Regions from separate parts of the Streptomyces sp. CA-243310 genome, predicted to be linked through region 4. Evidence: predicted binding sites of a transcription regulator. Region 4 holds the regulator's gene; each other region holds the start of a gene.
The links. The regulator HrcA, encoded in region 4, represses chaperone genes, less so after heat shock. The targets are predictions, from matches to a motif close to TTNGCACTCNGNNNNNCNGAGTGCNAA.

Region 1 (5,535 bases), on a different contig from region 4:
GGTGCGCGCTCATGCCTGTCGATGCTGGGGGAGCCCCGCTGAAGGAAACCTGAGGGTCCTGAAGGCGCCTTCAGGCCGTGCCTGCCCGGGACCCGGGACGCACCTCAGGCCGGGCCTGCTCCGGGACCGGGGATCCGGAGGACGAGGAGGGCGCCACCGCCCGGAGCGATCCCGGCGCGGACGTCACCGCCGTGGGCGCGGGCGATCTCGCGGGCGATGGGCAGGCCCAGCCCGGTGCCACCGCTCGCCCGCCCCCGGTCCGCGTCCAGCCGGACGAACCGCGCGAACACCCGCTCCCGGTCGGCCTCCGGGATCCCCGCGCCGTCGTCGGACACCTCCAGCACCCGCCACGCCCCGTCCGTGGCCGCCCGTACGACGACGCCCGCACGGGCATGGCGCAGCGCGTTGTCCACCAGGTTGGCCAGCGCCCGCTCCAACCGCGCCGGATCCCCGTACGCGGGTACGGACGCCCCCGCCTCCAGCCGCACCGGCACCCGGGGCGCCGGCCTGCGCGCCACGTCCTCCGCCGCCAGCAGCGCCAGGTCCAGCGGTTCCGACCGGGGCGGCGGAGCGCCGTCGAGGCGGGCCAGCAGCAACAGGTCCGCCGCGATCCGCTGGAGCCGCTCGGTGTCGGCCAGCGCGGCCGCCACCGATGCCCGGTCGGGCCGCGCCAGGGCCACCTCCAGCCGGGACCGCACGGCCGCGAGGGGGTTGCGCAGCTCGTGCGAGGCGTCCGCCGTGAACTGCCGCTGCCGGGCGTCGGAACGCTCCAACCGGTCGAGGGTGGCGTTGACGGTCCGGGCGAGCCGCGCGATCTCGTCGGCCCCGCCCGGATCCGGGACCCGGCGACCGGGCTCTCTCGCGGTGACGGCCGCCAACCCGGTACGGATCGCCGTGACCGGGCGCAGTGCCTGCCCCGTCACCCACCAGGCCAGCGCAGCGGCGAAGGCGATCAGCGGGGGCGCGCCGGCGAGCAGCCCGACCCCGATGGCGCGCGTCGCGTCGTCCACGTCGCGCAGGACGGTCATCGCGTACACGGTGTACGGGCCCTCTCCCCCGGGCGGCCCCGGCGAGCGGACCACCACCGCCGCGCCCCGCTCCGAACCGGCGCGCCCCACGGGCACCACGGCCGACCGGGAGTCCTCCCCGGCCGCCGGGCGCAGCCCGTCGAGGTCCGGGGCGCCGCGCGGATCCCCGCTGGTGGCGACGGCCCGCCCGGCCGCGTCCCGGACGAGGACGAGGTCCACCCCGCCCTCGGGCGCGGCCAGTCGGCCGCCGGGCGGCAGGGTGCGGGCGTCGAGCTGCGCGACGACCTTCCGTGCGGCCAGCTCCGTGCGCCCGGTGGTGTTGTCGAGCAGATTGGCCCGCAGCAGCGCGTACAGCCACAACCCGCCGGCGCCGAGCACCGCGGCCATGGCGAGGGCGGCGGCCACGGCCGCCCGGGCCCGCAGGGTCCTAACCACCGTCGGGTGCCATCCGGTAGCCGGTCCCGTGCACGGTGAGGATGGAACGGCGGCCGAACGGCGCGTCGATCTTCCGGCGCAGCGAGGACACGTACACCTCGACGATGTTCGGGTCGATGGCGTGCGGGACGTCCCAGACCTCGTCGAGGATGTCCTGCTTGGCGACCGCCCGGCCCGCCTGCTCCATCAGGCAGGCGAGCACGCCGAGTTCGCGCGCGGTGAGTTCGATGTCCCGCTCGCCGCGCCGGCAGCGGCGCCCGGACGGATCCAGGACGAGATCGCCGGCCCGCAGGACGCCGACCCGCGGGGTGCCGGCGCGGCGGGCGAGCGCGCGCAGCCGCGCGGCCAGCACGACGAACGAGAACGGCTTGGTCAGGTAGTCGTCGGCGCCCGCGTCGAGCCCGTCGGCCTCGTCGTGCTCGCCGTCCTTGGCGGTCAGCATCAGTACGGGCGTGCGGTCGCCGTGGGCGCGCAGGCGGGTGCAGATCTCGTGGCCGCCGAGGCCGGGGAGCATCAGGTCGAGGAGCACGGCGTCGTACGGGCCGCCGGTGAGCGCGAGGTCGAGGCCGCGGTGTCCGTCGTGGGCGACCTCGACCCAGTGACCGTCAGCGGACAGGCCGAGCCGCAGGGACTCGGCCAGCCCCTCTTCGTCTTCGACCACCAGGATGCGCACGGCTCAAGCGTCACATATCGGTCGCCGGAGCCGATGTCGGGCCGGACCTGAGCCGGCGGCACGTATCGCCGCGCGCCGGCCGACCCCCGCGGTGTCGTGCGGGGTCGGCGCCGTGACGGCCGCTCCGAACGCCTGCCCGAGGGGCAGGTCGGGCGGCTTCCGGGGAGTCGGCGCAAGGGCCCGGACGCCCCCGCCCGCAGGGCGGCCCGCCCCGGACGGGCGGCTCGAAGCGCGCCTCGCCGAGAGGCAAATTGGCACTCCGCTTGACCGAGTGCTAATCGCCGGAATAGTGTCGCACCTGGCACTCGCCCCTGGTGAGTGCCAACACAGCGACAGGCAGGTCCGGCACCCGCGACGACGGATCGACCTGGTCGCCACCTCAGACAGTTGACCCCGGATCTCCGAAGGGGGAGGTCGGATCGTGACGACCACCAGCTCCAAGGTTGCCATCAAGCCGCTCGAGGACCGCATCGTGGTCCAGCCGCTCGACGCCGAGCAGACCACGGCCTCCGGCCTGGTCATCCCGGACACCGCGAAGGAGAAGCCCCAGGAGGGCGTCGTCCTCGCGGTCGGTCCGGGTCGCTTCGAGGACGGCCAGCGTCTCCCGCTGGACGTCAGCGTCGGCGACATCGTGCTGTACAGCAAGTACGGCGGCACCGAAGTGAAGTACAGCGGCGAGGAGTACCTCGTCCTCTCGGCTCGCGACGTACTCGCGATCGTCGAGAAGTAGTCGAAACGAAGCAGGCAAGGGGAGCGATCCCCTTCCTCTTCACCAGTTTTGCTTTGAGCTGCGCCCCTGGTCACCCCGCTGATTGCCGGGCGGCGAGGGGCGCAGTTCGTTGAACCCGAGTTATCGAGAGGGCTGAACCGCTTCCATGCCGAAGATTCTGAAGTTCGACGAGGACGCCCGTCGTGCCCTTGAGCGCGGCGTCAACAAGCTTGCCGACACGGTCAAGGTGACGATCGGCCCCAAGGGCCGCAACGTCGTCATCGACAAGAAGTTCGGCGCCCCCACCATCACCAACGACGGTGTCACCATCGCCCGTGAGGTCGAGCTGGACGACCCGTACGAGAACCTGGGCGCGCAGCTCGTGAAGGAGGTGGCGACCAAGACCAACGACATCGCGGGTGACGGCACCACCACCGCCACCGTGCTGGCCCAGGCGCTGGTCCGCGAGGGTCTGCGCAACGTCGCCGCCGGCGCCTCCCCGGCCGCCCTGAAGAAGGGCATCGACGCCGCCGTCAAGGCCGTGTCCGAGGAGCTCCTCGCGACCGCGCGTCCGATCGAGGACAAGTCCGACATCGCTGCCGTGGCCGCGCTCTCCGCGCAGGACACCCAGGTCGGCGAGCTCATCGCCGAGGCGATGGACAAGGTCGGCAAGGACGGTGTCATCACCGTCGAGGAGTCCAACACCTTCGGCCTGGAGCTGGAGTTCACCGAGGGCATGGCCTTCGACAAGGGCTACCTCTCGCCGTACATGGTCTCCGACCAGGAGCGTATGGAGGCCGTCCTCGACGACCCGTACATCCTGATCAACCAGGGCAAGATCTCCTCCATCCAGGACCTCCTGCCGCTGCTGGAGAAGGTCATCCAGGCCGGCGCCTCGAAGCCGCTGCTGATCATCGCCGAGGACGTCGAGGGCGAGGCGCTCTCCACCCTCGTCGTCAACAAGATCCGCGGCACCTTCAACGCGGTCGCCGTCAAGGCCCCCGGCTTCGGTGACCGCCGCAAGGCGATGCTCCAGGACATGGCCACCCTCACCGGTGCCACCGTCATCGCCGAGGAGGTCGGCCTCAAGCTCGACCAGGCCGGTCTGGACGTACTGGGCACCGCGCGCCGCGTGACCATCTCCAAGGACGACACCACCATCGTCGACGGTGGCGGCAGCTCCGAAGAGGTCGTCGGTCGCGTCAACCAGATCAAGGCCGAGATCGAGTCCACGGACTCGGACTGGGACCGCGAGAAGCTGCAGGAGCGCCTGGCGAAGCTCGCCGGTGGCGTCTGCGTCATCAAGGTCGGCGCCGCCACCGAGGTGGAGCTGAAGGAGAAGAAGCACCGCCTCGAGGACGCCATCTCGGCGACCCGCGCCGCGGTCGAGGAGGGCATCGTCTCCGGCGGTGGCTCCGCCCTCGTCCACGCCGTGAAGGTGCTGGAGGGCAACCTCGGTCTCTCCGGCGACGAGGCCACCGGTGTCTCCGTGGTCCGCCGCGCCGCCGTCGAGCCGCTCCGCTGGATCGCCGAGAACGCCGGCCTCGAGGGCTACGTCATCACCGCGAAGGTGGCCGAGCTCGACAAGGGCCAGGGCTTCAACGCCGCCACCGGCGAGTACGGCGACCTGGTCAAGGCCGGCGTCATCGACCCGGTCAAGGTCACCCGCTCCGCCCTGGAGAACGCCGCTTCCATCGCCTCGCTGCTGCTCACGACCGAGACCCTGGTCGTCGAGAAGCCGGCCGAGGAAGAGGCCGACGCCGGTCACGGTCACGGCCACAGCCACTGAGGTTGAGCCGCAGGGCGTCCGCCGCTTCGGCGGGCCCCCGCTGATCCGAGGGAAGGCCCCGGTCATCACCGCCCAGCGGTGCCGACCGGGGCCTTCCCCGTGCCCGGGTCCGACCGGCATCGATGGGGGACGGCCTACGCGGCGTCCGTCATGCCCATCTGCCGCATGAGGCCCGGCGCGTCGTAGTACCACCAGCCCTCCGCCACCTGACCGTTCTCGATGCGGAAGGTCGTGCAGCCCGACATCGTGACTTCCTTCCCGGTCGGCGGGACGCCCATGAACTCGCCCTTCTGGGTGCCGGTCCAGGCCCACAGCGTGGAGACGCAGTCGCCCTCGGCGATCTGACGGTGCAGGTCGAACGAGAAGTCGAACGCGTCGCGCCACATGCCCATCGTCCGCTTCATGCCCTGCCGCCCGTCGCCCGTGCCGGGCGCCGCCATGATGTCGTGGTCGGTGTAGTCGGCCGCGACGCACTCGTCGACGACGGTGAAGTCGCCCTTCTCCGCGACGTCCTCGAAGATCCGGTTCACGAGGAGCTTGTCGAGGTACTCGTTGCGGACCACGTCCAGGTTCATGAACTTCGGCATGCCCTCGCAGAGGGCCACCATCTCCTGGAACATCCCGTCGGTCTCGGGGAGTCGGGAGTTCCTCATGGCGTCCTCGTACGAGGGGAACTCGACGAGGTCGAGGTAGTGCGTCCGCGCTTCACGGTCCCGGCCGATCATGGTGTGCGTGACCGTGCGCCGACCGCTCGCCTGCTGTGCCCAGCGGTCGATGAGGGCGTTCATCTCCTCGAACCGCGTGGTTTCGTAATCGATCACCTGTACGAAAGTCATGGCGTCGCCTCCCGCGCTGGATGGGACAGGTCCAGTTTAGGGAGAATTCATCCATTTGGCGGGTT
Region 2 (5,535 bases), on a different contig from region 4:
CTGCCCTCGGTGGTGAGCAGCCCGGCGTCCCAGTTGCCGTCGGGGCGCCGCGTGGCCCGGAAGACGCCACCGCGACTGTAGGAGGGGTCGGAGACGAGGTGGTCGAGCTTGTTGTCGCCCGGATTGACCGGGCCGCCGTTGGGATAGGCCCAGGAGCGACCGGCGATCCACTGGGTGGGCGAGGCGAAGTCGGCGGTGAAGGCGGGGGCGCGGCGCGGCGAGTACACCGCGGCGCCACCGCCACCATCCCCCGGGGCGAGGCGGCGGGTCAGGCGCCGCAACCATCCGAACATGTCCGTGTCCATGCCTGTGGCATGCCCATCCGACCCGTACCCCCACACATAAATCTTGCTGAGAGTAATCGGGCGACTTCACTAGGCAATCGTCGATGTCGATGTCGATATCGATGCCGAAGGCGAAGCCGATGCCGATGTCGAAGCCGATGCATGCGGCCTCCGATCAGCCCCGCGCGGCCTCGATGAACGCGCGGATCAGCTCCGGGGACTTGACCCCGCGCTCCCGTTCCACCCCGCTGGACACGTCAACGCCCCAGGCCCCGGTCGTCCTCAGCGCCTCGCGCACGGTGTCCGGGGTCAGGCCGCCCGCCAGGAGCCAGCGGCCCTCGGGTGCGGTGAACTCGGCCGAGCCCCAGTTCCACGGCTTGCCCGAGCCCGGGTCCGGGGCGTCGAGCAGCAGCAGGTCCTCGCCGTACTCCCCCGCGGCGGCGACGGCGGCGGCCGTCGCACGGATCAGCGTCCGGCCCTCCGCGCGCAGTTCCTCGTAGTACTCGGGCCCCTCGTCGCCGTGCAGTTGTACGGAGCGCACCCCGCTCTCCCGCGTCAGCCGCCGGACCTCCTCCACCGACTGCCCGCGGAACACCCCGACCGTGAGGACCCCGGCCGGCACCCGGGCGGCGAGCGAGCGCGCGCCGGCGGCGTCGACCGTACGCGGGCTGCCGGGCGCGAAGACGAACCCGACGGCGTCGGCGCCGGCCTCGACGGCGGTGTCGACGTCCCGCGCGGTCCGCAACCCGCAGATCTTGATGAACACGTCAGTCATCGGTCCAGTCAACCACCCGCGGTCCTCCCGACGCCTCCGCGTCCACCCCGCGGAACGCCCGAAGGCGGCACCCCCGTGGGGGGTGCCGCCTTCGGAACGCGAACGGAACTGCCTGATCTGCCGGAGGCGGATCAGAAGTCCATGTCACCGCCCGGCATGCCGCCGCCCGCGGGGGCACCGGCCTTCTCGGGCTTGTCGGCGATGACGGCCTCGGTCGTCAGGAACAGCGCGGCGATCGACGCGGCGTTCTGCAGCGCGGAGCGCGTGACCTTCGCCGGGTCGATGATGCCCTCGGCGATCATGTCGACGTACTCGCCGGTCGCGGCGTTCAGGCCGTGACCGATGGGCAGGTTGCGCACCTTCTCGACGACGACGCCGCCTTCGAGACCACCGTTGACGGCGATCTGCTTCAGCGGGGCCTCGAGGGCCAGGCGGACGGCGTTGGCGCCGGTCGCCTCGTCACCCGTGAGCTCCAGCTTCTCGAAGACCGCGGAGGCCTGGAGGAGGGCCACGCCGCCACCGGCGACGATGCCCTCTTCGACGGCCGCCTTCGCGTTGCGAACGGCGTCCTCGATGCGGTGCTTGCGCTCCTTGAGCTCGACCTCGGTCGCGGCGCCGGCCTTGATGACGGCCACGCCGCCGGCCAGCTTCGCGAGGCGCTCCTGGAGCTTCTCGCGGTCGTAGTCCGAGTCGGAGTTCTCGATCTCGGCGCGGATCTGGTTGACGCGACCCTGGACCTGGTCGCTGTCACCGGCACCGTCGACGATGGTGGTCTCGTCCTTGGTGATGACGACCTTGCGGGCGCGGCCCAGCAGGTCGAGACCGGCGTTCTCCAGCTTGAGGCCGACCTCCTCGGAGATGACCGTGCCGCCCGTGAGGATGGCGATGTCACCGAGCATGGCCTTGCGACGGTCACCGAAGCCCGGCGCCTTGACGGCGACGGACTTGAAGGTGCCGCGGATCTTGTTGACGACCAGGGTCGACAGGGCCTCGCCCTCGACGTCCTCGGCGATGATCAGCAGCGGCTTGCCGGACTGCATGACCTTCTCCAGGAGCGGCAGCAGGTCCTTGACCGAGCCGATCTTGGAGTTGACGATCAGGATGTACGGGTCGTCGAGGGACGACTCCATGCGCTCCATGTCGGTGGCGAAGTACGCCGAGATGTAGCCCTTGTCGAAGCGCATGCCCTCGGTGAGCTCGAGCTCGAGACCGAAGGTCTGCGACTCCTCGACCGTGATGACGCCTTCCTTGCCGACCTTGTCCATCGCCTCGGCGATGAGCTCGCCGATCTGGGTGTCGGCGGCGGAGATGGAGGCCGTGGAGGCGATCTGCTCCTTGGTCTCGACGTCCTTGGCCTGCGAGAGCAGGGCGGCGGAGACGGCCTCGACGGCCTTCTCGATGCCACGCTTGAGGGCCATCGGGTTGGCGCCGGCGGCCACGTTGCGCAGACCCTCGCGTACGAGAGCCTGGGCGAGCACGGTGGCGGTGGTCGTACCGTCGCCGGCGACGTCGTCCGTCTTCTTGGCGACTTCCTTGACCAGCTCGGCGCCGATCTTCTCGTACGGGTCCTCGAGCTCGATCTCCTTGGCGATGGAGACACCATCGTTGGTGATCGTGGGGGCGCCCCACTTCTTCTCAAGGACGACGTTGCGACCCTTGGGGCCAAGGGTGACCTTGACGGCGTCGGCGAGCTGGTTCATCCCACGCTCGAGACCGCGCCGGGCCTCCTCGTTGAACGCAATGATCTTGGCCATCTGAAGTGGTCCTCCCGGACAGGGGTGGATTGCTCCGGACCGCGCCCGCGCCCGCGACGGACGGCCAGCGAGCCCGGCGGTTCCTTCCCGCCGGACCCTGCGGGCCTCACCGGCCCGGTCCTCGTTGAGTAGCACTCTCACCTGGAGAGTGCTAACGCCAATGATTAGCACTCGACCCCCGCGAGTGCAAGCGGCTTCGGGCAACACCCCGCGAACGCGCCGGTCGGACGGGGTCATGCACGAGGGGCCCACATCCCTTGTCCAGGATGTGGGCCCCTCGATGTCCGTGCGTCGGTGGTCGATCGCGCCGGGACTAGCCGAGTGCGAGCTTGACCATGTCCGCCTGCGGACCCTTCTGGCCCTGCGAGATCTCGAACTCGACCCGCTGACCCTCTTCAAGGGTGCGGTACCCGTCCATCTGGATGGCGCTGTAGTGGACGAACACATCCGCACCACCGTCGACCGCGATGAAGCCGTAGCCCTTCTCCGCGTTGAACCACTTGACGGTGCCCTGAGCCATGCCTAACTCCCCTATTACTGGCCCTTGCGCAGGACCGCACTTCGCGGACCCGGGTCAGAACTTGCGCCGGAACGCCTCGACCGCGGCTGAATGTATCCGCACCAGTGCTGTGTGCAACAGGTCATTCCGACGAGAATTCAGGACACGAGGAAACATTGAAATAGAGTGAAAATTTGGCATAGGGCCGGGCAACTCGGGCCTGACATTCGGCACCAAAGACCCATACGGCGCTTGCATGTTGACTCAATGTCAACCATCCGGCGGCCCGCTCATATGCGGCGGGCAAGTACGGCGGAGGGGACTTCCCCAACTCTACCGCGCCCAATCAACCAGAATTGCCCCCTCCGCTTATCGGCGGAAGGGGCAATTCGGATTGCTCTCGTCGGCGCACGGCCCTCGGGGGAAGTCCCCGCGGAAGTCCGTGGATGGAAGTCCGGGACGGTTCAGCAGCCGCCCGCGACCGCCGGAATGATCGAGATGCCGGCGCCGTCGGGCGTCGACGTCTGCAGCCCGCCCTCGAAGCGCACGTCGTCGTCGTTCACGTAGACGTTCACGAAGCGGCGCAGCTTGCCCTGGTCGTCCAGGACGCGGGCGGCGATGCCCGGGTGGCTCTTCTCCAGGGACTCGATGACCTCGGAGAGGGTCGTGCCCTCGGCGGACACCTCGGCCTGGCCGCCGGTGTAGGTGCGCAGGATGGTGGGGATGCGGACGTTGACGCTCATGGTGCTGCTGCCTTTCCGGAGTACGGGGGGAGGGTCAGGCCAGGCCGGCGGCGCGGAACGCGTCCAGGCTCGGGCGGATCGTGGCGGTCTGCCCGCTGTCCGCGGCCACCGCCTCCAGGGTCTTGAGACCGTCACCCGTGTTCAGGATGACCGTGGTCAGCGCGGGGTCGAGCTGCCCGTTGTCGATGAGCTTCTTCGTCACGCCGACGGTCACGCCGCCCGCGGTCTCGGCGAAGATGCCCTCGGTCTGCGCGAGGATCTTGATGGCCTCGACGACCTGCTCGTCGTTGACGTCCTCGACGTAGCCGCCGGTGCGGCGGGCGATGTCCAGGACGTAGGGGCCGTCCGCCGGGTTGCCGATGGCCAGCGACTTGGCGATGGTGTTCGGCTTCTGCGGGCGGACCACCTCGTGGCCGGCCTTGAAGGCGGTCGAGACGGGCGAGCAGCCCTCGGCCTGGGCGCCGAAGATCTTGTACGGCTTGTCCTCGACCAGTCCGAGCCTGATCAGCTCCTGAAGACCCTTGTCGATCTTCGTCAGCTGCGAGCCGGACGCGATCGGGATGACGATCTGATCGGGCAGCTCCCAGCCGAGCTGCTCGCAGATCTCGTACGCGAGGGTCTTGGAGCCCTCGCCGTAGTACGGGCGCAGGTTGACGTTGACGAAGCCCCAGCCCTCGCCGAGCGGGTCGCCGATGAGCTCGGAGCAGAAGCGGTTGACGTCGTCGTAGTTGCCCTCGATGCCGACCAGGTCGCCACCGTAGACACCGGCCATGACGACCTTGCCCTGCTCCAGGTCGTGCGGGATGAACACGCAGGACCGGAAGCCGGCGCGGGCGGCCGCGGCGCCGACGGCCCCGGCCAGGTTGCCGGTGGAGGAGCAGGAGAGGGTGGTGAAGCCGAAGGCGCGGGCGGCCTCGACGGCGATGGCGACGACGCGGTCCTTGAAGGAGTGCGTCGGGTTGCCGGAGTCGTCCTTGACGTAGAGCTTGCCGGTGACGCCCAGCTCCTTGGCCAGGTTCTCGGCGTCCACGAGCTTGGTGAAGCCGGGGTTCAGGCTCGGCTTGGAGGCCACGTCCGCCGGGACGGGCAGCAGCGGCGCGTAGCGCCAGATGTTGTTCGGGCCGGCCTCGATCGCGGCGCGCAGCGCCTCGGGGTCACCGGTGGGCAGGTCGTAGGCGACTTCGAGCGGTCCGAAACACTCGGCGCAGGCGAAGATCGGACCGAGTTCGAAGCGGGTGGCGCACTCGCGGCAGGAAAGGCCGGTGGCGGGTCCGAGATCGACGATTCCGGCAGAGGTGGTGACAGTCTGTGCAGCCATGATGGCGAGGCCCTTTCTCCTCATCTTCCCCATGGCGCACTTCGCCATGAGACGGAATTGGCACCTTCCCTAGTCGGGGACCTCGCTGACGCAGCGGATGTGCGTGATCGCGAGACCGACTGGAGGGTTGCCGGGGCTTCAACGGGCCGTGTCCCTCTGCCC
Region 3 (5,535 bases), 630 kb from region 4:
CAGCCCGCGTTCGGGTTCCGGCAGGTCTCCGCGAATCCCTGGCTGGTCAGCCCGAAGGCGCTGTTGACGCGCGAGCGCCAGTTCTCCAGCGCGACCATCGCGGTGAGTTCCACGAAGGCGGCCTCGCCGAGACGGGCGATCAGCTCGGCGGCCAGTGCGTCCGTGACGGTCGGCTCGGTCTCGGTCATGGCCTCGGCGTACTCCATGACCAGCAGTTCCGGCTCGGTGAAGACGTCACGGGCCTCGCGCCACCGCGGCACGTTCCGGGCCTTCTCCGGGCACAGGCCCTTCTCGTGCCCCTCCCAGTAGCCGAAGTCCACGCACCACGAGCAGTTGACGCGGGCCGCCGCCGCCATCACGGCGAGGTGCTTCAACTGCCCTTCGAGGGACTGCCACTTCGCCACCTGCCGTTCGAGGCGGACGTACGCGAGGAGGACACGGGCGTTGTGCCCGTACGCGAGGCCGGGCGCGAGGACCTTGCCGTAGGTGCGGCGGGCGTACCGGGCGCCGAGGCGGTTGAGAAGGGTGCGGGGCGGGGTGAGCGAGATGCGCGGCACGGTGGTCGCCTCCTGTACGGGCCGGCCCCGATGGCCCGCCCTCCACAGCTCTGACCGGACAGCCCCGCGGAACGTGACACCGCGCCTCCCGGGAACCCCACCGCGTCCGCCGGAGCGTCCGCCCGGCGAATCCGTGCCCGGCGAACGCCGACGGTCCGCGTCCGCCGGAGCGTCGCCCACGAACGCCGACGATCCCCGCCCGGCGAACCCCCGCACCCGGACCTCTCCGGGACCGCCCCGGCCCCGGCCCCCGGCCGCGTCAGCCACGGCGTCCAAGGCGGCCACGGCCTCCTAGGCGGCGCGGACGCCCGCCACGTCGCCCGAGGCGCCCGAGGCGGCGACGTCGAACGTTCGCCACGTCGGCCCGCGTCGCCCAAGGCGGCTACGGCAGTTCGATGCCCAGGTCCCAGCCGTCGTGCGCGTGCGTGCACAGGCAGGCGCGGGACTCCGTCGGGGGCAGGGCCGCCACCGCGTCGAAGAGCACCTCGCGCAGGCGGCCGACGTTCTCGCCGAACACCTTGAGGACCTCGGTGTGGGACACGCCCTCGCCCGTCTCGGCGCCCGCGTCCAGGTCGGTGACCAGGGCCATGGAGGTGTAGCAGAGCCCCAGCTCACGGGCGAGGACCGCCTCCGGGTGGCCCGTCATGCCGACCACCGACCAGCCCGCGGCGGCGTGCCAGCGCGACTCGGCCCGCGTCGAGAACCGCGGCCCCTCGATGACGACCATGGTGCCGCCGTCCACGGGCTCCCAGTCCCGGCCGCGGGCCGCGGCCAGGGCCACGTCGCGACCGACGGGGCAGTAGGGGTCGGCGAAGGTGGTGTGCACGACGTTCGGGACGCTGCCGTCGGGCAGCGGCTCCCCGTCGAAGAAGGTCTGGGCGCGGGACTTCGTACGGTCGACCAGTTGGTCGGGAACGAGCAGCGTGCCCGGGCCGTACTCGGCCCGCAGGCCGCCCACCGCGCAGGGCCCGAGCACCTGGCGGACGCCGACCGAGCGCAGGGCCCACAGGTTCGCCCGGTAGTTGATCTTGTGCGGGGGCACGGTGTGGCTGCGTCCGTGGCGCGGCAGGAAGGCCACCGACCGGCCGGCCAGCTCGCCCAGGTACAGGGAGTCGCTGGGAGGCCCGTACGGGGTCTCGACCTGCACCTCCGTGACGTCCTCCAGGAAGGAGTAGAAGCCCGATCCGCCGATGACACCGATCTCTGCATTCGCCATGCGGTCAGCCTAACCGGGCATGCGTGAGGCCCCGCTGCCCGGAGAGGGCGGCGGGGCCTCACGAAAGACTGACGGGATCAGGCAGCCGAGGTGGAGCTGCCGGTTCCGGACGTCGAGGACGACGAGGCGGCCGGGGCGGCAGCCGTCGAGGTCGTGGACGACGTGGACGCCGGCTTCGAGGCAGGGGTGCTGCTCGACGACGAGCCGCGGCTGTCGTTCCGGTAGAAGCCGGAGCCCTTGAAGACGATGCCGACCGCGGAGAACACCTTCTTCAGGCGTCCGTCGCAGTTCGGGCACACGGTCAGTGCGTCATCGGTGAACTTCTGCACGGCCTCAAGGCCCTCACCGCACTCGGTGCACTGGTACTGGTAGGTCGGCACGAATTTCCTCCTGGCACTCTGACTCAATGAGTGCTAACGACGCTCCATGGTGACGTATTCCGGCCGATCAGTCCACCGTCCTCGGCGCGCGGTGACCCAGGCCACGCTCAGACGGTGGTCAGATCACGCTGCCGGCCCCGCCGGGCGGCGGTGCCCGTGACGTTCTCCTCGGCGGTCGCGGAAGCGGTCTCCGGGGTGGTGTCCGGGGCGGCCTCGGCGGCGTTTTCCGGGGCGTCGCCCGCGTCGGCCTCCGTGGCGCTCTCGTGGGTGGACGAGGCGTTCACGATCCGGCTCGGTGCCTGCGGCGCGAGCTTGGAGCGCAGGGCCAGCAGGGTGACCAGCGCGAGGGCGGTGGCCGCCAGCGGTACCAGGAAGCCGTACGAGGAACCGTGCGCGTCGGTCAGTCGGCCGGCGACGATCACCGCGATGGCCTGACCGAAGGCGACCGCGCCGGTGAGCCAGGTGAAGGCCTCGGTGCGGGCGTTCGCCGGGATCAGCGACTCGACCATGGTGTAACCGGTGATCAGGGCCGGGGCGATGCACAGTCCGACGAACAGGCCGAGTGCGGCCAGCAGGACCGTCGAGTCGGCGGTCCACAGCAGGGACGCGAAGGCGGTCAGGCCGATGTAGCCGAACAGCAGCCGGCGGCGCGGGCCGATCTTCCAGGCGATGGCGCCGCAGGCGATGCCGGCGATCATGTTGCCCGCGGCGAAGACGCCGTACAGGAGACCGTTGGCGCCGGGGTTGCCGATCTCGTTGGAGAAGGCGGCCAGGGAGACCTGCATGCCGCCGAAGACGGCGCCGATCCCGAGGAAGGCGACGATCAGGACGCGCAGGCCGGGGGAGGTCAGGGCCGAGACGCGCTTGGCCTCGCCGGTGGCCTGGACGTGTGCCGGGGGCTGGGTCCGGCGCTGCGCGGCGAACAGCAGCCCGCCGAGGAGGCTCAGGGCGGCCTCGGTGATCAGACCGGCGGCGGGGTGGATGCCGGTGCACAGGGCGGTCGCGAGGACCGGGCCGACGACGAAGGTGAACTCGTCGGTGACGGACTCGAACGCGGCGGCCGTCGGCAGCAGCGGGGAGCCCTCCAGCTTCGCGGCCCAGCGGGCCCGGACCATCGGGCCGACCTGCGGCACCGAGGCGCCGGCGGGGATCGCGGCGGCGGCGAGCGCCCAGAGCGGCGCGCCGGCCAGGGCCAGCGCGGCCAGGCCGGTCACGGCGGCGGAGTGGATCAGTACGACCGGCAGCAGTACGGCGCTCTGGCCGCGGCGGTCGGTGAGGTTGCCCATCACGGGGGCGCACAGCGCCATGGAGATGCCGGTGACGGCGGCGACGATGCCGGCGTTGGCGTAGGAGCCGGTGGTGTGCTGGACGAGCAGCAGGATGCTGATGGTCAGCATGCCGAACGGCAGTCGGGCGGCGAAGCCCGGAAGAAGGAAGCCGAGGGCGCCGGGAGTGCGCAGGAGCTGTCCGTAGCCGGGGCGGGCGGACGTGTCGGTCGTGACCGCGGATGTCACGGCCTGGCCTTTCCGCTGCCTGGTAGAACTCCCCGACTGCGGACGATGCATCACCTTGTGAGCGAATCGCACCCGTACATGTGGGAGCCCCGAGAGCTGTCCTCTTGCGCAGAACCGAGTGATACCTGGGCGCCCACTGCGGGAGGGTGCCACGGCCGCTTTGCGGTCGCGCCAGCTCTGCGTCAGGCAGAGTTGGTTCGATGTGGTGTGCCTTCATCGTACAGGGACATTCCCTATCACGCCCTGTGATTGCGACGACAGGCGATAGCTTCACCTGGGATTAACTGGAACTTCGCATTCCAGAACCCTTGAATATGGGGATTTGGAGGGGCATACTCCCCCGAAAATGGCCGAATTAGAACGTCGCTCTAATGCCGGTCGCGCGTGAAGCGTTCACTTCGGAGCCGCTCGAACGAACCCCCTCGCGCTCTCGTGTCGCATTCACGCGTGCCCCTCGCCCGTGCCGAGCCAGCCCGCGAGCTTGCCGCCCCGCGCCACCGCGCGCAGCCGCGCCTCCGCCGCGTCCCGCACCGGATCCGTGGCCACCACCAGCAGCTCGTCCCCGCGCCGCAGCACGGTGGAGGGCGCCGGTACGAAGCTCTTCGCGTCCCGGACCACCAGCGTCACCGAGGCCCCCGCCGGCAGGCGCAGTTCACTGACCTCCACGCCGTGCATCCGCGAGGCCGGCGGGATCGCGAAGGACAGCAGGTGTCCGCGCAGCTTCTCCAGCGGCGCCGACTCGATGCCCAGGTCGGCGGCGCTCTCGTCGGTGTCCCCGAGGTTCAGCTTGCGCGCGAGCCAGGGCAGGGTCGGCCCCTGCACCAGCGTGTAGACGACGACGAGCACGAAGACGATGTTGAAGACCCGATCGCTGCCCTCGATCCCGGAGACCATGGGGATGGTCGCCAGGATGATGGGCACGGCGCCGCGCAGGCCCGCCCACGACATCAGGGCCTGTTCCTGCCAGGGGAGGCGGAACGGCAGGAGGGAGACGAAGACCTCCAGCGGGCGCGCGACCATCGTCAGCACCAGCCCGATGATCACCGCGGGCCAGAAGTCGTGGATCAGTTCGTGCGGGGTGACCAGCAGGCCGAGCAGCACGAACATGCCGATCTGCGCGATCCAGCCGAGTCCGTCGGCGAACCCGCGGGTGGCGGGCCAGTGCGGCAGCTTCGCGTTCCCGAGCACCATGGCGGCGAGGTACACCGCGAGGAAGCCGGAGCCGTGCGCCATGGCGCCGGCCGCGTACGCGGTGATGGCGATGGCCATCACGGCGATCGGGTAGAGGCCCGAGGCGGGGAGCGCCACGTGCCGCAGTCCGTACGAGCCGAGGAAGCCGACCGCCAGGCCGATCGCGGCTCCGATCGCCAGCTCCAGCGCGATCTTCCCGATCAGCAGGTACCAGGGGTCCACGGGTCCGACGGTCGCGAAGGCGACGACCAGGATGACCACGGGTGCGTCGTTGAAGCCGGACTCCGCCTCCAGCACACCCGTGATCCGCGAGGGGAGCGGGACCTTGCGCAGTACGGAGAAGACGGCGGCGGCGTCCGTCGAGGAGACCACGGCGCCGATGAGGAGGGCCTGCCGCCATTCGAGCCCGACGAGGTAGTGCGCCCCGGCCGCGGTGACGCCGACGCTGATCGCGACGCCCACCAATGACAGTGAGATCGCTGCCGGCAAGGCCGGTTTGATCTCTTTCCACTTGGTGCCCAGACCACCCTCGGCGAGGATCACGACGAGCGCGGCATAGCCGATGACCTGGGTCAGTTCGGCGTTGTCGAAGACGACGTTGCCGATCCCGTCCTGGCCTATCGCGATGCCTATGCCGAGGTAGATGAGCAGGCTGGGGAGGCCGCTGCGTGAAGAGA
Region 4 (5,535 bases):
CAGGTCGTCGATGCCCTCCAGGTACTCCACGACCACGCCCTCGATGCGCAGGTCGTCGCCCCAGACCCGCTCCACCAGCTCGGCGTCGTGGCGGCCCTCGACGTAGATCCGGCCCGCCCGGGCCACCCGGGCCCGGGCCCCGGGGACGGCGAGCGAGCCCGAGGCCGTACGGGCCGGGGCGGCCGGGGCGCGGGACGGGCGGGTCAGGGTGACCACCGCCCCGTCCAGCAGGAAGCCGCCGGGCTCCAGCGGGAAGACCCGCCGCTTGCCGAAGCGGTCCTCCAGGGTCACCGTGCCGGCCTCGCAGGCCACCACCGCGCCGCAGAAGTCCGTACCGGCCACCTCGACCACCAGGTCGCGGTCCGCCGGCACCTCGGGCACGGCCTTGGCGCGCTTCCACGGCGGGGTCAGGTCGGGGGAGTACTCACGCATTCGGCGACCGTACGAGAGAGCCCGGGCTCATGCCGTCGACACGCCGAACCTCGTTGCCAGTGTGTCGCGGTGCGCACGGACGAAGGCCGCGTCGACCACCGCTCCGTGACCCGGCACGTACAGTGCGTCGTCGCCGCCCAGCGAGAGCAGTCGGTCCAGGGCCGCCGGCCACTGGCCGGGCACCGCGTCCGATCCGGCCTGGGGTTCGCCCGACTCCTCGACCAGGTCCCCGCAGAAGACGACCTCCCGTTCGCCCGGCACGAAGACCGCCAGGTCGTGCTGGGAGTGCGCGGGCCCGAGGTTCGCGAGGAGCACCTGTACGGCGCCCAGGTCCAGCGTCCGTTCGCCCGACACCGGGTGCCCCGGCGCCACGACCAGGTCGGCGGCCTCCGCGGCCTCCGCCGCGTCCAGGCCCTGCGCGGTCGCGCTGTGCCGCAGCTCCTCGCGGCCGGTGGGCGTCGACAGCACCTTGTCCAGGCCGACCGCGCCGTGGAACTCGGCGCCCGTGAAGGCGGAGCCACCGAGTACGTGATCGAAATGTCCGTGCGTGAATGCGATATGGGTCACGTGCCGGCCGGTCAGCCGCTCCGCTTCGGCCCGCACCCGCGCACCCTCGCGCACGCACGAACCGGGGTCGACGAGGAGGACCGAATCGTCGCCCACCACCAGTCCCACGGTGCAGTCCCACACCGGCAGCCGACGCCGTCCGACCCGCCCGGTCAGCCGTTCCCAGCCCGCCTCTTCCCATTGCACGTCCATGCCGCGACGCTACCCTGACGGGCCGCCCTTGCCTCCCGCGTACCACCCGGCCGTACACTGACCGGGGGATCTCTGGCACTCGAATGTGCAGAGTGCCAACAAGGCCCGGGAACGGGACCGAACGAAGACCGAAGACGACCGACCGCATCCGGAGGTGTGCGCGATGCTCAGCGAACGCAGACTCGAGGTGTTGCGCGCCATCGTCCAGGACTACGTCGGGACGGAGGAGCCGGTCGGCTCCAAGGCGCTCACCGAGCGGCACCGGCTCGGCGTGTCGCCCGCCACCGTGCGCAACGACATGGCGCTGCTGGAGGACGAGGGCTACATCGCCCAACCCCACACCAGCGCCGGTCGGATCCCCACGGACAAGGGCTACCGGCTCTTCGTGGACAAGCTGGCGGGGGTCAAACCGCTGTCCACGCCGGAACGGCGGGCCATCCAGAACTTCCTCGACGGCGCCGTCGACCTCGACGACGTCGTGGGGCGCACCGTACGGCTGCTCGCCCAGCTCACCCGGCAGGTCGCCGTGGTGCAGTACCCGTCGCTGACCCGTTCCACCGTCCGGCACGTCGAGCTGCTGTCGTTGGCGCCCGCGCGCCTGATGCTCGTGTTGATCACGGACACCGGGCGGGTCGAGCAGCGGCTGGTCGACTGCCAGACGCCCTTCGGGGAGACCTCGCTCGCCGACCTGCGGGCGCGGCTCAACAGCCGGGTGGTCGGCCGTCGGTTCACCGACGTGCCGCCGCTGGTACAGGACCTTCCGGAGTCCTTCGAGACCGAGGACCGGGCGACGGTCAAGGCCGTCCTCGACACCCTTCTCGAAACGCTCGTGGAGGAGGCGGAGGAGCGGCTGATGATCGGCGGCACCGCCAACCTCACACGGTTCGGACATGACTTTCCCCTGACGATCAGGCCGGTGCTCGAAGCGCTGGAGGAGCAGGTCGTGCTCCTCAAGCTGCTGGGCGAGGCCAGTGAGTCGGGGATGGCCGTGAAGATCGGGCATGAGAATGCCTACGAGGGACTGAACTCCACGTCCGTCGTCTCGGTCGGCTACGGTTCGGGCGGCGAAGCAGTCGCCAAACTCGGCGTGGTCGGACCGACCCGCATGGACTACCCCGGAACGATGGGAGCGGTACGCGCAGTGGCACGTTACGTCGGACAGATCCTGGCGGAGTCGTAAGTGGCCACGGACTACTACGCCGTTCTCGGCGTGCGCCGCGACGCATCGCAGGACGAGATCAAGAAGGCCTTCCGTCGCCTCGCGCGCGAACTCCACCCGGACGTGAATCCGGACCCGAAGACGCAGGAGCGCTTCAAGGAGATCAACGCGGCCTACGAGGTGCTCTCGGACCCGCAGAAGAAGCAGGTCCACGACCTCGGCGGCGACCCGCTGTCCTCCTCGGGCGGCGGCGGCGCGGGCGGATTCGGGGCGGGTGGCTTCGGCAACTTCTCCGACATCATGGACGCCTTCTTCGGCCAGTCCCAGCAGCGCGGACCGCGCTCGCGGACCCGCCGCGGCCAGGACGCCATGATCCGCCTCGACCTGGAACTGGACGAGGCGGCCTTCGGGACGACCAAGGACATCCAGGTCGACACGGCCGTGGTCTGCACGACCTGCTCCGGTGAGGGCGCCGCCCCCGGCACCTCGGCGCAGACGTGTGACATGTGTCGCGGTCGCGGTGAGGTCTCGCAGGTCACCCGGTCCTTCCTGGGCCAGGTCATGACCTCGCGGCCCTGCCCGCAGTGTCAGGGCTTCGGCACCGTCGTCCCCACCCCGTGCCCCGAGTGCGCGGGCGACGGGCGGGTGCGGTCCCGCCGCAGCCTCACGGTCAAGATCCCCGCCGGTGTCGAGAACGGCACCCGCATCCAGCTCGCGGGCGAGGGCGAGGTCGGCCCCGGCGGCGGCCCCGCCGGCGACCTGTACGTGGAGATCCACGAGCTGCCCCACCCGACCTTCCAGCGGCGCGGGGACGACCTGCACTGCACGGTCACCCTCCCCATGACGGCGGCGGCCCTGGGCACCAAATGCCCGCTGGAGACGCTGGACGGCCTGGAGGAGATCGACATCCGGCCCGGCACCGGCTCCGGGCAGGCGATCCCGCTGCACGGGCGCGGCGTCACGCACCTGCGGGGCGGCGGGCGCGGTGACCTGATCGTCCACGTCGAGGTCACCACCCCCGGCAAGCTGGACGCCCAGCAGGAGGAGCTGCTGCGCCAGCTCGCGAAGCTGCGCGGCGAGGAGCGGCCGATGGGCCAGTTCGCGCCGGGCCAGCAGGGTCTGTTCAGTCGTCTGAAGGACGCGTTCAACGGCCGCTGACCGGCCGCCCGCGGTATCCCGCACGAGCCCGATCCGGGGAGGTCCCGGGTCGGGCTCGCTGCCGTGCGGGCCGGGGCGCGACGGTGGATCGGCCGGCCCGCCGACGCCGGGTCGACAGACTTTGGAAGCGGACCGGAAGCGGACTATGCCAGGCGAACGTGATGATTCGGCCCGGTGCGCCGGACGTGGCACGATGCAGTCCATGTCCTCCTCGCCGAACGGTCTCACCCCTTACCCGATCGTGCAGGCGCCCATGGCGGGCGGCGCCTCCTGTCCGCCGCTGGCCGCCGCCGTGTGCGAGGCGGGCGGGCTGGGCTTCCTGGCCGGCGGCTACAAGACCGCCGACGGGATGTACCAGGAGATCAAGCGGCTGCGCGCGCTCACCCGACGTCCGTTCGGCGTCAACCTCTTCATGCCGCAGACCGGCTACGTGGACCCGGCCGAGATCGAGACGTACCGGGGACAGCTCGCCGGCGAGGCCAACTGGTACGAGGTGTCGCTCGCCGAGGAGGACATCATCGGCACCTCCGACGACGGCTACGAGGCCAAGCTCGCCATCCTCGTCGAGGACCCCGTCCCCGTCGTCTCGTTCACCTTCGGCTGCCCGCCCGCGGCCGTCTGCGCCCGGCTGCGCGAGGTCGGCACGTACACCGTCGTCACGGTGACCTCGGTGGAGGAGGCGCGGGCCGCCGAGGCGGCGGGAGCCGACGCCGTCTGCGTCCAGGGCGTGGAGGCGGGCGGCCACCAGGGCACGCACCGCGACGACCCCGAGATCGACGGCACGGCCGGGGTCGGACTGCTCGTGCTGGTCGCCCGGGTGCGGGAGGCCGTGGCCCTCCCCATCATCGCGGCGGGCGGGCTGATGCGCGGCGCGCAGGTCGCGGCGGTGCTCGCGGCGGGCGCGGAGGCCGCCCAGCTCGGCACGGCCTTCCTGGCGTGTCCGGAGTCGGGGGCGCACCCCCTGCACAAGAAGGCGCTGACGAACCCGCTCTTCCCGCACACGGAACTCACCCGAGCCTTCTCCGGCCGGCCCGCGCGGGGCCTGGTCAACCGCTTCATGCGGGAACACGGCCCGTACGCCCCGGCCGCCTACCCGCAGGTCCACCACCTGACCTCGGGCCTGCGCAAGGCGGCGGCCGCCGCCGGGGACCCGCAGGGCATGGCCCTGTGGGCGGGCCAGGGCCACCGGCTGGCGCGGACGCTGCCGGCCGGGGAGCTGACGGAGGTGCTCGCGGCCGAACTGGCCGAGGCACAGCGCGCGTTGAAGGTGTTGCAGATGAGGAGAGCGTCATGACGGCCCCCGTGTTCGTGGTCGAAGAGGTCCCCGCGGGGCCGGAGTTCACCCTGGAGGGCGCCGAGGGTCGGCACGCGGTGTCGGTCAAGCGGCTCAACCCCGGCGAGGCGGTGGTCCTCACGGACGGCCGGGGCCGCTGGGCCGAGGCCGTCGTGAAGGCGGCCGAGGGCAAGGACCGGCTCGTCGTGTCCGTGTCCGGGGCCTTCGAGGAGCCGGCGCCCGCCGTCCGGATCACCGTCGTGCAGGCACTGCCGAAGGGCGACCGGGGCGAGGTCGCGGTGGAGACCATGACCGAGACCGGCGTCGACGCGATCGTCCCCTGGCAGGCCTCGCGCTGCATCACCCAGTGGCGCGGCGACCGGGGCGCCAAGTCCCTCGCCAAGTGGCGCAACACGGCCCGGGAGGCGGGCAAGCAGTCCCGCCGGGTGAGCTTCCCGGAGGTGGCCGAGGCCCTCTCCACCAAGCAGGTGGCGGCGCTGCTCGCCGAGGCCGATCTGGCCGTGGTCCTGCACGAGGACCGGGACGCGCCCTCCGGAGCCCTGGCGACGGCCGAACTGCCCTCGTCCGGGTCCGTCGTCGTGGTCGTCGGCCCCGAGGGCGGGGTCTCCCCGGAGGAACTCGCGGCCTTCGCGGAAGCCGGCGCCCTCCCGTACCGGCTGGGGCCCTCCGTGCTGCGCACCTCCACCGCCGGCACCGCCGCGGCCGCGGTCCTGCTGGCCCGCACGGGGCGTTG

Region 1: the regulator HrcA is predicted to act here: its motif matches at 2,388-2,414, upstream of groES (co-chaperone GroES).
Region 2: the regulator HrcA is predicted to act here: its motif matches at 2,978-3,004, upstream of groL (chaperonin GroEL).
Region 3: the regulator HrcA is predicted to act here: its motif matches at 2,164-2,190, upstream of ACQEVM_RS31415 (FmdB family zinc ribbon protein).

Annotation. Positions count from the first base shown of each region.
Region 1 covers NZ_JBNJMF010000001.1:998,281-1,003,815, forward strand. The annotation lists gene ACQEVM_RS04800 (LCP family protein) at 1-13, opposite strand, end outside; gene ACQEVM_RS04805 (ATP-binding protein) at 105-1,463, opposite strand; gene ACQEVM_RS04810 (response regulator transcription factor) at 1,456-2,136, opposite strand; gene groES (co-chaperone GroES) at 2,558-2,866, shown strand; gene groL (chaperonin GroEL) at 3,012-4,634, shown strand; gene ACQEVM_RS04825 (ester cyclase) at 4,769-5,470, opposite strand.
Region 2 covers NZ_JBNJMF010000001.1:678,134-683,668, reverse strand. The annotation lists gene ACQEVM_RS03240 (beta-glucanase) at 1-305, opposite strand, end outside; gene ACQEVM_RS03235 (phosphoribosylanthranilate isomerase) at 460-1,059, opposite strand; gene groL (chaperonin GroEL) at 1,191-2,813, opposite strand; gene ACQEVM_RS03225 (cold-shock protein) at 3,127-3,333, opposite strand; gene ACQEVM_RS03220 (MoaD/ThiS family protein) at 3,777-4,055, opposite strand; gene thrC (threonine synthase) at 4,090-5,397, opposite strand; SAM riboswitch class I at 5,391-5,535, opposite strand, start outside.
Region 3 covers NZ_JBNJMF010000002.1:3,080,278-3,085,812, reverse strand. The annotation lists gene ACQEVM_RS31425 (carboxymuconolactone decarboxylase family protein) at 1-557, opposite strand, end outside; gene ACQEVM_RS31420 (S-methyl-5'-thioadenosine phosphorylase) at 940-1,773, opposite strand; gene ACQEVM_RS31415 (FmdB family zinc ribbon protein) at 1,851-2,153, opposite strand; gene ACQEVM_RS31410 (MFS transporter) at 2,261-3,667, opposite strand; gene ACQEVM_RS31405 (potassium/proton antiporter) at 4,109-5,535, opposite strand, start outside.
Region 4 covers NZ_JBNJMF010000002.1:2,449,733-2,455,267, reverse strand. The annotation lists gene ACQEVM_RS28740 (DUF3097 domain-containing protein) at 1-432, opposite strand, end outside; gene ACQEVM_RS28735 (MBL fold metallo-hydrolase) at 460-1,191, opposite strand; gene hrcA (heat-inducible transcriptional repressor HrcA) at 1,355-2,371, shown strand; gene dnaJ (molecular chaperone DnaJ) at 2,372-3,508, shown strand; gene ACQEVM_RS28720 (nitronate monooxygenase) at 3,711-4,802, shown strand; gene ACQEVM_RS28715 (16S rRNA (uracil(1498)-N(3))-methyltransferase) at 4,799-5,535, shown strand, end outside.